2 linked regions of the Gemmatimonas sp. genome follow. The protein of the gene in region 2 interacts with the protein of the main gene of each other region in a pairwise test. Links are inferred from orthologs where the notes say so. Each region holds a gene or a part of one and is shown on either strand. Other genes may lie near its edges.

Region 1 (5,921 bases), on a different replicon or contig from region 2:
GACGAGATCTGCGAGATCTTCCGCGAACTCGGATTCACGATCGCGCTCGGTCCGGAAGCGGAGACGGAGTGGTACAACTTCGGTGCGCTCAACTTCCCGCCTGACCATCCGGCGATGGAGCTGCACGACACGTTGTATCTCGGCAAGGACACGTTGCTGCGCACGCATACGTCGCCCGTGCAGGTACGCACACTGCAGCAGTACAAGCCACCGGTGCGAGTGCTCGCGCCGGGGCAGGTGTATCGCCGCGACTTTTTCGATGCGACGCACGCGCCGGCCTTCATGCAGCTGGAAGGACTCGCTGTGGATGAAGGTATTTCCTTCGTGGATCTCAAGGCCACGCTTGCCGAGTTCGCTCGTCGCTTCTACGGGGCCTCGCGTCGCGTGCGCTTCGGCCCCTCGTATTTTCCATTCGTCGAACCCGGCGCGCAGATGGATGTCGAGGTCGATCTGAACGACGGAAAGGGCCTGCGTTGGGTCGAGATTCTGGGCTGCGGCATGGTGCATCCGCACGTGCTCGATGACGCGGGACTCGATAGCGAGAAGTTCATGGGATGGGCGTTCGGTATGGGACCGGCGCGCATCGCGATGTCGCGCTACGACATCAGCGACATCCGCGTGCTGTACGATTCCGACGTCCGTTTCCTGGAGCAGTTCGCGCGATGATCGTTTCTCATGAATGGCTCAAGCAGTTCGTGCCGCACACGCGCTCCGCGCAGGACATCGGCGATGCGCTCAGCCGCCACTGCGTCACGCTCGACAACATCGAGCGGCTGGGTGCCGAACTCGCGTCGTTCGTCGTCGCGCAGGTCGTCGAAGCGGGTCGGCATCCCAATTCCGATCATCTCTGGGTGACCAAGGTAGACGACGGCAGTGGGACGCTGCTCGATGTCGTCTGCGGCGCGCCAAATGTCGTCGTGGGCACCAAGTATCCCTTCGCACGGACTGGCACGGTCATGCCGGGTGGCCTCAAGATCGAAAAGCGCAAGATTCGCGGGGAGACGAGCAACGGCATGCTCTGCTCGTCGCGGGAACTCGGCCTTGGTCAGGAGCACGACGGCATCCTGGCGCTCGAGACCGACGCGGTGCCGGGCACGGCGCTGCTCGACGTGCTGCCGATCGCCGATGCCCGATTGGATCTCGACGTGTTGCCGAACCGCCCTGATCTTCTATCGCACGTCGGCGTGGCGCGCGAAGTCGCCGCCGTGCTGGGCGTGCCGATGTCCGAGCGACCGGCCGAGATCTCGCCGGCGGCGCCGAACGTGCCGGTGCACAGTGCGCCGTCGAGTGCTGCCGGCGCGCACGCGACCGTACGGATCGACGATGCCGTCAGCTGCCCGCGGTACGTTGCGGCCGTGATCACCGGCGTACAGGTCGGGCCGAGTCCCGATTGGCTGCGCCAGCGTCTGGAGAGCATCGGCCAGCGCAGCATCAGCAACGTGGTCGATGCCACGAACTATGTGCTACACGGCCTCGGACAGCCGGTCCATGCCTTCGATCTCGCCAAGCTGTCGGGCAAAGGCATCGTAGTCCGGCCAACGGTCGATGGCGAATCGATTGTGACCCTTGATGGCACCTCGCGCGCGCTCGCGGCCGGTACCACCGTGATCTGCGACGGTGCACGCCCAGTCGCTCTGGCTGGTGTGATGGGTGGCCTCGACAGCGAAGTCACCGCGTCGACCACTGACGTGCTGTTGGAAGTCGCCGTGTTCGAGCCGAGGTTCGTACGTCGCGTGCGTCGTGTCGTGCATTTGTCCACCGATGCGTCGTATCGCTTCGAGCGCGGTGTGGACGGTGGCAACACGCTCGAGGTGGCGCGCACGGCTGCTGCACTTATTGCGCAAGTCGCCCATGGACAGGTGGTCGAGTTTATCGATGTGGGCGTGCCGACGGCCGCGCGGAATGCGGTGACGGTGCGTCCGTCGCGGCTCGCGCGCGTGCTCGGCGTCGTCGTCGCGCCGTCGGAGATTCGCCACCGCCTCGAGTCGCTGGGCTGTACCATCGTCGAGGACGCCCACGGGTTGGTCGTCACGCCGCCAACGTGGCGACATGACTTGCTCATCGAAGTCGACCTGATCGAAGAAGTCGCGCGACTGGTGGGATTCGACACGCTGCCCGACGAACTGCGGCCGTTCCGACCGGGCAATGCACCTGATCATCCGTTGCATCTCGCCGGTCGTCGCGTGCGCGATCTATTGGTGGGTATGGGTCTCGCTGAGACTCGTCCGATGCCGTTCACCAGCACCGGCAACGAGCACACACCGCGCGTGCGCAATCCACTGGCGGATGACGAACCGTTCTTGCGCGCGTCGATTCTCGACACGCTCGCCCGTCGTGCGGAGTACAACCTCACGCGTATGCAGGGCAATCTGCGCCTGTTCGAAGTCGGAAACGTGTTCATCGGCACGTCGGACCGACTTCCTCGTGAGGAGGTCCGCGTCGCGGCGCTGATCATGGGCGGTCGTCGTCCGGCCCATTTCACCGAGCCACAGCCGCCGGCGTTCGACGTGTGGGATGCGAAGGAGATCGCCGTGCGCGTGCTGGCCGCGGCGTTCCCGGGCAAGGCGGCTACAGCAACGGCTGGCGCCGGGCCGGCCATCTGGACGCTCGCGGTCGAGGGCCTGGGGGAAGTTGGTACGGTCGAAGCGGTCACGCTGGACCGTCCGGTCTGGGCGAGTGAGGCATTCGGTATCGAGGTCGTCTTGGGTGTGATGCCGTCGGCCGACGTGGCGCCGCCGCGCGCCCACGAACACACGGCCGCTCCGATCGAGCGGGAATCTCCGGCCTCGGCCGGGATCCGATTCACGTCGCTCCCGACCACGCCAGCGGCCGAGATCGATCTGGCCCTGCTGGTGCCGGACGGCGTCGCGGCCGCCACGGTCGAGCAGGCGCTGCGCCGTGCCGGTGGTGAACTGCTCGAGCAGGTCGCGCTGTTCGACGAATTCCGCGGAGCCGGCGTGCCAGAGGCGCATCGGAGCCTGGGTTGGCGGTTGACGTTCCGCCATCCGGAGCGCACCCTGCGGGACAAGGAAATCGAAGGTCGGCGCGCCCGCCTGCTGGATCTCCTCGATAAGGAACTCGGTATCCGTCCACGTGCGTCCTGAAACTGCCGCGTTTCGCGAACTCGATACGCTCGTTCGTAACCTCAGCGACCAGCTGGCGGGGTACCGCCGGCGGGCGCTGTCGGCTGAGTCGCGCACGCGTGAACTCGAACAACTGGTGGCCGAGCGGGACGGGACACTGATCGAGGTGCGGGCGGATGCCCAGCGATCGAATCAGACGCGGGCGCTGCTCGAAGCCAAGGTTCGAGAGCTCGAGGCCAAAGCTGAGCTGGCCAGGGCGGAAGTGGTGCGTGTGCAGGCAGCCTTCGCGGCGGCGGCGGAGGCGGCCACGCCGCAGGCGGTCGACAGTGAACTGGCCCGTGAAAATGAGCGGCTGCGGACCCGCCTCGCCGAGGCTGGGGAAAAAACCACCCAACTGGGCGAGCGCGTGCGCTTTCTCCGTCAGCAGATCGGCCACGGAGCGGAGCGATGATCGACAGCAAGCTGGTGGTCAAAGTCCGGATCGTCGGCGAGGAGTACACGCTTCGAACCGAAGCCTCACCGGAGCATACCAAGGCGGTGGCGGAACACGTCGATCGGACAATCCGAGCCATCATGGGCGGGAGTTCCACGATGGAAACGCAAAAGGCGGCGATCCTGGCCGCGCTGCAGATCACCGACGAGCTGTTCCGCGAACGCTCGGCCGTTGAGTTGCTGACCACGGACATCAAACAGCTGGCCACCGATATTCGACCGCTGCTGCCTCCCGCCAAGCGTGGCGAGGACGGCAATCTGGTCTGAGCAGCGGCCCGTCAGCCGACAATGCGTGGGCGAGACGGTGGTCGTCTGGTGCTCCCCGTTGCGGGTCCCCCGACGCGTCCGTACGTTCTGAAAGTCAATGGCATGCGCGCACCCCTGTGCCGCGGCAGCGGAGGTCGCTCCCTCTCCGCCGGCCGCGGCGCATCGTGATAGTCGCCCGTGCCGTGCGCACGATAGATCTGCTGGAAAACGATCAAGAACCCGCGATCAACCGCGGTGGAGCATAGATCCTCATGGGCGAGATTCCCGCAGCGGCGCTAGTTGGCGCCCTTGGGTTTATCGCGGCTGTCGTCGCGTACGTTGTCGGACGACAGTCGTGGCGTAAAGTGGAGACGACCGAGCAACAGCGCGCCCTCGTCGTCGCCGAAGAGGGTGCAGTCCGCGTCATCGATGAGGCGAAGCGCGAGGCGGAGACGCTGAGGCGGGGCGCGATCGTCGCCGGTAAGGAGGAAGTCCTCCAGCTGCGGGAGTCGCACGAGCAGGATGTGCGGCAGCGCCGCGTCGAGCTCGAACGCGAGGAAAAGCGGGTACTCGAGCGCGAAGCCCAGCTGGATCGTGCGCGCGAGTCGCTCGAGAGCCGCGAGCAGGAAGTGCAGCGTCGGGGATCGGAGCTGGGGCGACGAGAGGCGGTCGCTACGTCAAAAGAACAGGAAATCGACAAACTCGTCGCTGACGAACGGCGCAAGCTCGAGCAGTTGGCGGGTCTCAGCGCGGATCAGGCGAAGGCCGAGCTGATTCGCCGGCTTGAGGACGAAGCGCTGGCGGATGCGGCCAGTCGGCTGCGCGAGATTCGCGAGTCCGCCAAGCGCAACGCGGACCGGGAGGCCAAGAAGATCGTGGCGCTCGCCGTGCAACGTGTCGCGGCCGAAACCACGGCCGAGACCACGGTATCGGCTGTATCCCTGCCGAATGACGAGATGAAGGGACGTATCATCGGCCGCGAGGGGCGGAACATCCGCGCCTTTGAATTGGCGACCGGTGTGGACGTGATCATCGATGACACGCCGGATACGGTGGTGGTGTCCTGCTTCGATCCGGTCCGTCGCGAGACGGCGCGCCTCGCGCTCGAGAAGCTCGTGAGCGACGGGCGCATCCATCCGGGGCGCATCGAAGAAGTGGTCGCGAAGGCTCGCAAGGAAGTCGAAGTCGCGATCATCGAGACCGGCGAGCAAGCCGCGTACGATGTCGGAGTGGCGGGACTGCACCCCGAGCTCATCAAGCTCATCGGCCGCATGAAGTGGCGTACCAGTTATGGCCAGAACATTCTGTCGCACTCCAAGGAAGTCGCGTGGCTGGCCGGCATGATGGCCGCGGAACTCGGGCTCGATGTCGCGCTCGCGAAGCGTGGCGCGCTGTTGCACGACATCGGTAAAGTGCTCACGCATGAGCACGAAGGCACCCATGTGCAACTCGGCGTCGAAGTCGCCACCAAATACGGAGAGAATCCGTTGGTGGTGAATTGTATCGCGGCCCACCACGACGACGTGCCGCACGAGAGTGAAGTGTCGGTGCTCGTGCAGGCCGGCGACAGCATTTCCGGTTCTCGCCCCGGTGCGCGGCGCGAGGCCTTCGAGACCTACGTGAAGCGGCTGGAGGGACTGGAGAAGATTGCGTCGAGCTATCGCGGTGTGGAGCGAGTGTTCGCCATCCAGGCCGGCCGGGAGATTCGCGTCGTCGTCACGCCGGAACAGGTGGACGACACGCGCATGACAGCGCTTTCGGAAGAGATCGCGCGTCGCATCGAGTCCGAGCTTCAGTATCCTGGGCAGATCAAAGTCGTGGTCATTCGAGAGAGCCGGGCGGTGGATTTTGCCCGCTGAACTGATCGACGGCAAAGCGATTGCGGCGAACGTGCGCGCCGATGTGGCGCGCGACGTGGTCGCGTTGCGCGCGCATGGGGTGGTGCCCGGGCTCACCGTGGTCCTTGTTGGCGACGACATGGCCAGCGCGACTTATGTGGGAGCCAAGGAGAAGGCGTCTCGCGAGGCCGGCATGACGGGAGGCACCATTCGTCTCCCGGCTGACACGACGCAGGACGCCTTGCTCGCGCTCGTGGCGCAG
Region 2 (7,202 bases):
CGGCGTTGCTTCGAAGGACGCTGAGCGTGCTCTGCTGCGGTTGCTGCGTGACGTGCCGTCGCGCGCCCGCTCGCTGGTGATCATGGGCGACCTCTTCGATTTCTGGTTCGCCTGGCGTCACGCCATGCCTCGCACGGGATTCCGGGTGCTGGCGGCGCTGGCCGATCTCCACGACGCCGGAATTCCGGTGTTATGGATCGGCGGCAATCATGATTGCTGGGGCGGCGACGAGCTCATGGCCGAAACGGGCGCACAGTACACCCTGCACCCCTGGGCTGGGTCGATCGGGCCCTGGCGGGCCGAGCTCGTCCACGGGGATGGGCTGCGCGAGGTGGAGGACGCGCCGTATCGCCGCCTCCGCCGGGTCCTTCGCCATTCGTTGGCGATCCGGGCCTTCGGCTTATTGCATCCGAATCTCGCGTCGCGTGTTGCGCTCGCTTCTTCGCATACGAGCCGAACACGGCGCGCGGGCGATGAAGGTCGGGGCCTGCTTGCGGTCGGCACGCGTTCGCTGTCGGCGCCCGACGGTCCGAACCTGGTGATCCACGGCCACTCGCACGTGCCGATGTTGCGGCGCGCCGGGGCCGGATGGTATGCGAACGCGGGTGCGTGGTATCTCGACCAACAGTATCTGCTCATCGAGAGCGATCGGATCTCGTTGCGCGCGTGGCGCGACTCAGGTGAAGACGTGGTACTCCACAGCGGTGAGCGGAACATCGAGGAAGCGACCGCCGAGCGCGAGGAAGTGCTGCGGCGCGTCTGAGGCGACAAAACGGTGTGTCGGTTCCCGCCCATGCTCGCCCGACGTGTGCTGCAGCAGCCCGCGCTCGGCGAGGATGCGTTCCACTTCGGCCGCCGTTTCTTCCGCGCTGTCAATGAGCCGGACCTCAGGCCCCATCTCGGCAGCGATGACCGGTGCCAGCAACGGATAGTGCGTACAGCCAAGCACCAGTGTGTCGACCCGCGCCTCACGCATTGGCGCCAGATAGTCGTGGGCAATCAGTCGAGTGGAGAGGTGATCGATCCAACCCTCTTCCACCAGCGGTACGAAGAGCGGACACGCCTCGGCCCGTACGTCGATGTCTGGTGACTGCCGGTGAATCGCCCTCGTGTAGGCACCGGACGCAATCGTTCCGCTAGTGCCGATGACACCGATTGGTCCACCGCGGCTCGCGCGCACGGCGGCCCGAGCGCCCGGTTCGACAACACCAATGACCGGGACCGACAGCGTCGACTGGAGCGCGTCGAGGGCGTGGGCGGTGGCCGTGTTGCACGCGACGACGACGCATTTTACGCCTTCCTGCACCAGCCACTCGCCAATCTGTAACGCGTAGCGTCGTACGGTGTCCGGACTCTTGGGACCGTACGGAACGCGAGCGGTGTCGCCGAAATAGAGTAGCGATTCCGCTGGCAGCCGCCGCATGAGGGCGTTGGCGACGGTGAGACCACCAAGGCCAGAATCGAACATCCCGATCGACGCCCCGCGCGATGCCTGCATCATGCTCAGAATCGAATGGTGGCAGCGAACACGGCGCCCGATGGGCGCGGATACGCCGACAGCTCGAGCGGCACGTCCCACAGCTGCGCCGAGACGAACGCATCAGCGCCGGCAAAGAGGTGATTGAAGGCGACGACGGCGATCCAATCTTCCACGTGCAGGCGTCGCGTTCGCACCAGATCACGCGTGAATCCGTTCGTAAAGATCCCATTCTTGACGACTGAATCGCCAGAGACCAGGTACTGGCCGGGCAAGGTGTCGATCTGGAATCGACGCGCTTCCCTCAGATCCATCTGACTGCGGCGCATCATCACAATCGCCGCGAGTTCGATGCTGGCGAACAGCGCCCCGGACGTCCCGCGATCCAAGCGCGATTGCCCGAAGCCAGGCAACAGCGACGAGTAGAGGAACGCCCGCTTCGGCGTGAGCGGTGGTGTAAATCGGCCACGCTGGGTGAGCGGGGAGACCGGAGCCGCCGGCTTGATGATCGGCGCGGGAACCGGCTTCGCCGTCACCGAGTCGCGCTGCTGCGCCACCAGCGGCGCGCCAACAGGCGCCACTAGCGCCAGTACCAACAGCGCGCGCGGAACTAGGCGAAGCATGTCTCTGATACTCCTCAGCGCGCGGGGAGAGCCGCGACGAGCTCGATCTCGACGCTCACGTTTCGAGGGAGCCCGGCCACGGCCACCGTGGAGCGCGCCGGACGGGCGTCGCCGAGTACGCGCGCGTACACCGTATTCATCGCGACGAAGTCGTCCATGGACTTCAGGAAGACGGTGGTCTTTACCACGTCGCTCCAGGTCACGCCGGCCTCGTTCAACACGGCGGACAGATTCGAGAGTACGCGCTCCGTCTGCGCACTCACGTCACCGGTCTCGATTTCCATCGAAACGGGATCGAGCGGGATCTGACCAGCCGTAAAGAGGAAACCATTGGCGCGAACCGCCTGCGCGTAGGGGCCGATCGCTTTCGGTGCGTGGTCGGTGTGCAGGGTCTCGATGGGCATGTCGGTGATGCGCTGGAAGGTGATCAAGAATGAGCGAGCGAGGTCGCGGTGGGCTCGGCAGCTACCACGGCATCAGGCAGGTCGAACAGTACTTTCGTATTGCGCAGCGTTTGCCAACCGAGAGCGTCGACATCCTGCTGCCGGACGGCGGCCAACCGGGCCAACGTCAGAGGCACGAACGCCGACTCATTGCGCTTTCCACGATGCGGCACTGGTGCAAGATACGGCGCATCGGACTCTACGAGCAGTCGGTCGCTCGGGACCAGCCGCAGCAACGCGTCGTCAGTCCAGCTCTTGAACGTGATGATGCCGCTGAACGAAACAAACCATCCGACGGAGAGTGCGGCCTCCGCCAGCGCCGCCGAACCGGTGTAGCAGTGGAGCACGCCCCGCACGCGCGCGACGTCGGCCCGCTTCAGGAATTCGGCGGTATCTGCCTCGGCCGCTCGGGTATGCAACACGATCGGCTTGTGCAACTCCTCGGCGAGCGCGAGTTGGGCGTCGAGGGCGTATCGCTGTTGTGCACGCGGTGCGTGATCGTAGTGCGTGTCGAGGCCGCACTCGCCGACGGCGACCGCTCCGTGAGCGACGGCATCACGAATGGCGGGCGCATCGGTGGCATCGTCCCAGCCCGCAGCATCGTGGGGATGGACGCCAGCGGTGAAGAAGACAAAGCCCGCATGGCGCTCGGCCAGACGCCGGGCCCGCAGCGCGGTGGCAGCTGACTCACCAATACAGACAAGGGCCCGCGCACCTACTGCGCGGGCCCGCTGGATCACCGCGTCCGCTTCATCAGCGAACGCGGGATCGGCCAGATGTACATGACTATCGGAAAAGACGATCATGCGCGTTAACGCGAGGCGAGACGCTCCGCCTTCCGCGCACTCTTGTCGCCCGAGTTGTCGTTACCCGCGTTGACGGCCCGGCTCGTGGAGTCGGATGTGGTGCGCGGATACTTCGACTCAATCCAGATCAGAAACGGACCGGCGACGTAGATCGAGGAGAAGGTGGCGACAAATACGCCGAACGTCATGACCCACGCGAACGGTCGGATGATCTCGCCGGCGATGAACAGCAGCGCCAGCGTGGACGCCAGCACGGTGGCGTGCGTCATGACGGAACGAGGCAACGTCTCGTTGATCGCGCGGTCGAGCACCTGTGAGAGCGACTCGCCCTTCGCCCGCTTCTTCAGATCTTCGCGAACACGGTCAAAAATGATAATCGTGTCGTTGGCCGAGTACCCAAGCAGCGTGAGAATGGCCGCGACCACGGTAAGCGACACCTCGATGTTGAACATCTTGATGAACGCCATCGTGAGCAGAATATCGTGCGCGGTGGAGAGCACGGCCGCCGCACCGAAGCGCCAGTCGAAGCGGATCGCGAGATACATGAGGGTGAACAACGACGCGATCAGCATCGCCGTGAACGCGCCAGAGCGCAGTTCACTGCCGACCTTTGGTCCAACCGCCTCGGTGCGCACAATCGTGACGTTCCCTGCGCCGAACTGCTGCTCCAGGGCTGCTGCGATCAACTTCGAAATACCTTCGGCGCCGGCATCCTGTGCTTCCACCTGCTTCTCGTCACGAGCGCGAATGGTGTACTCCGTCGCTGTGCCGTACTGCTGGATTTCGCTTCCCGCGATGCCTGCCTTGTCGAGCGTGCTCCTCACTACGGCAACATCCGGTGCCTGCTTGAACTGGACCTGCATGAGCGTTCCGCCCGTGAAGTCGATGCTGTACTTCACGCCACCGGTGATCCCGAAGGTGACGAGACCTGCCACGATGAACGCGACCGTGAGGCCGGCGGCGATGCGCCAATGCTTGACGAACTCATACTTGGTGTTGTGAAAGATTCGCAGCATGGCGTCCTCAGATGCTCAGCGTCTGGTTGCCGCGCGTACGGCTGAGCCAGATCATGAAGAAGGTCTTGCTCACGAAGATCGACGTGAACAGCGAGGCCACGAGGCCCGCGATAAGCGTGACGGCAAAGCCGCGCACCGGTCCCGTGCCATACTGATACAGCACCATGCCAGACAGAATCGTAGTCGCCGAAGTGTCGATGATGGCGCTCAGTGCGTGGCGAAAGCCTTCGTCGATCGCGAGTCGGTTGGACTTGCCGTGATCGAGCTCCTCACGGATGCGCTCGAAGATCAGCACGTTGGCGTCGACGGCGATACCGATGGAGAGCACGAAGCCGGCAAGTCCAGGCAAGGTGAGCACTGCATGGAAGCCGGCCAACACCGCGAGCGTGTACACGAGGTAGAGCAGCAGCGCCGCGACCGCCAGCATGCCGGCAAATCGGTAGTAGCCGATCATAATGACGACGATAAGCAGGAACGCGACGGCGAGTGCAAGCGCACCCTTGTTGATCGAGTCGGCACCGAGGCTGGCACCGATGCTGCGGACTTCGGCCACCTTGAGCGGCACCGGCAACGCACCAGCACGCAACACGAGCGCGAGATCCTGTGCGGCCTGCAGCGTTCCGCCGCCAAGCGTAATCTGACCGTTGCGGCCGATCGCGCTGTTGAGCACCGGCGCCGTCACGACGCGCTGGTCGAGCACGATGGCCATGTTGTCCCTCACATGCTTGCCGGTCTCGACCTTGAAGCGACGGGCGCCTTCGTTGTTCAGCGTGAACTGCACGACGTTTCCTTCCACCGGATCGGTGGACGGACGCGCGTCGGTGAGCACTTCACCCGTGATGATCGGACGCGAGTCGAGCACGTACAGCGCAAAGAAACGCTGGGTGCCGGAGACGAGCGAATCAACGCCCCAGCGCATCACCTTGCCCGGAGGCATGGCCCCCTGAATCGCCGGCAAGGAGAGTGCACGCTCGATGGCGGCGTACGACGCCTCCGGCACGATGTACTGACCCGGGATTTGGCCGGGCTGCACGTTGGTGCTAAACAAACCGCCGATCACGACGGCCGGTGTCTTGGCCGTCGAATCGGCACCCGTGGACGCAATCGCCTTTCCCGTGGAGTCCTTGGAGGAATCAGACTGCTGCGTGAGCAACGAGGTGGCGCCGCCCTTCTTGGCGGTGTCGCCAGCAGCCTTCGCTTCGGATGCTGCCGAGAGCCCTGCGTTCTTGGCGATCTCGTCGAAGCGCGGCATCACCTTCTCAAACGCCTGCGTCTTATCGGTAATCTGGAACTCAAGAAACGCCGACTTCTGCACAACGTCCTGCGCGCGTTCCGCGTCGTCGATGCCGGGGAGTTCCACGATGATGCGCTCGTTGCCGGCCTTCTGCACTACGGGTTCGGACACGCCGAACTCGTCAATGCGCTGGCGCACTACCTTGAGTGCACGATCGAGCGCCTCGGACTTGTTCGCGACCGCCTGCTTGGACTCGTCGACCTCGAGCGTCAGGTGCATACCGCCCTGGAGGTCGAGACCTCGCTTGAGCGGCACGCGACGCACGGTGTCGTAAACGAAAACGCCATCGCGCTTCACCCGTTCGACAACGGTGCGCGGAAAGAGGGCCCACGCGGAGGCCGCGAAGAGTCCCACGATGAGCAGGATGCGGTACTTCAGGTTCGCCATCGATGCCGGTGGCCAGAGGTAATGTCAGCGCGTCGGGGAGCGAGACGCGAGAAATGGCGCAAAATGCGCCTAGCCTCTTAACTTAGGGGTCCAGTAGTCGTGGCGGTAGCCAGTCCCTGCAGAGTCTCGCGCGCGGCGGCCTCATCGTGGGCAAGCTGCGCTCGAAGGGCGCCGATTCCATCGAATGTCCGCGTGTCGCGAATCCGATCGATCAGGTCAAGCCGGATTGGCGCGCCGTACCAGTCGTGCGCCGCATCGAAGACATGCGTCTCGATCCGCCGCGAGGCATCGCCAAAGGTCGGCCGCGGCCCAAGGTTGAGCATGCCGCCGAACGGCCCCTGCGGCGTCTGCACCCGCACCGCGTAGACCCCGTCGGGAGGGAGCAGTTTGCGGGCCGGCGGGGACTGCAAGTTGAGAGTGGGGTACCCGATCAATCGGCCGCGCTGGTCGCCTTGGATCACCCGACCGGCGATGCTGTACGGGCGCCCCAGTCCGGCCGCTGCGGTCCGCAGATCACCCTGCAGAATAGCCGACCGGATGGCCGTCGACGAAATGGCCTGGCCGTCCGCGGCGTGCACCGGCGGTAGCACGGTCACCCCGAACCCGCGCGACACGCCGAGTGCACGGAGTACGTCGATATCGCCGAGGCGCCCGCGTCCGAATCCGTGGTCATGTCCGACGAGCAGTTCGGCCACGCGGAACCGCTCGCGCAACACCGCATCGACGAACTGCTCCGCTTCATACGCCGCCAACGTGGCCGTGAAGGGGAGCACCGCGACATAGGAAACGCCGGACTGCGCAAACATCTCGAGTTTTTCGTCGTGCAGCGTGAGCAGCGGCGGAGCGGCCGACGGGCGAACCACTTCGAGCGGGTGCGGTTCGAAGGTGATCACGACACTGGGTCGGTCGGTCTCGGCCGCCAAGGCGGCCAGTCGTGCGAGGACATCGTGATGCCCGCGATGCACCCCGTCGAACGTGCCGACAGTAATGACGGCGCCGGACTCGCCGATCGGCAGGCCGACCGGGTCGGACCAGACCGACGTCATGACGCCGCCTCATCACCGAGCATGACGACACGCGGTTGCCACCAGTCGCCGGCCACGCGCTCGGCGATCGCGACGACGGTATCCTGCCAGAGGAGCGCCCCGCGATCGCC

The links. Proteins that work in one complex are often made in the same cells at the same time.
Region 1: the proteins of secD (region 2) and pheT interact in binary tests that used the Escherichia coli proteins (3 or more experiments, as listed by UniProt). The link is inferred for Gemmatimonas sp. from one-to-one orthologs.

What each region holds. Positions count from the first base shown.
Region 1 is NZ_JANPLK010000043.1:42,412-48,332, reverse strand. The notes cover bases 263-3,383. They hold pheT (phenylalanine--tRNA ligase subunit beta), read left to right. Parts: upstream 263-662; coding sequence 663-3,104; downstream 3,105-3,383. Other genes in these bases: RMP10_RS11370 (hypothetical protein), read left to right, coding at 3,094-3,383; pheS (phenylalanine--tRNA ligase subunit alpha), read left to right, coding at 263-666. Outside these bases: more of pheS, read left to right, coding at 1-262; more of RMP10_RS11370, read left to right, coding at 3,384-3,534; RMP10_RS11365 (cell division protein ZapA), read left to right, coding at 3,531-3,842; rny (ribonuclease Y), read left to right, coding at 4,094-5,680; RMP10_RS11355 (bifunctional 5,10-methylenetetrahydrofolate dehydrogenase/5,10-methenyltetrahydrofolate cyclohydrolase), read left to right, coding at 5,670-5,921.
Region 2 is NZ_JANPLK010000042.1:79,257-86,458, reverse strand. The notes cover bases 3,710-6,544. They hold secD (protein translocase subunit SecD), read right to left. Parts: upstream 6,047-6,544; coding sequence 4,373-6,046; downstream 3,710-4,372. Other genes in these bases: RMP10_RS11060 (bifunctional riboflavin kinase/FAD synthetase), read right to left, coding at 6,124-6,544; secF (protein translocase subunit SecF), read right to left, coding at 3,710-4,365. In the rest of the region: RMP10_RS11095 (UDP-2,3-diacylglucosamine diphosphatase), read left to right, coding at 1-763; murI (glutamate racemase), read right to left, coding at 677-1,501; RMP10_RS11085 (hypothetical protein), read right to left, coding at 1,504-2,100; RMP10_RS11080 (RidA family protein), read right to left, coding at 2,115-2,504; RMP10_RS11075 (TatD family hydrolase), read right to left, coding at 2,528-3,349; more of secF, read right to left, coding at 3,355-3,709; more of RMP10_RS11060, read right to left, coding at 6,545-7,092; tRNA pseudouridine(55) synthase TruB, read right to left, coding at 7,089-7,202. UniProt on the Escherichia coli protein: Part of the Sec protein translocase complex. Interacts with the SecYEG preprotein conducting channel. SecDF uses the proton motive force (PMF) to complete protein translocation after the ATP-dependent function of SecA.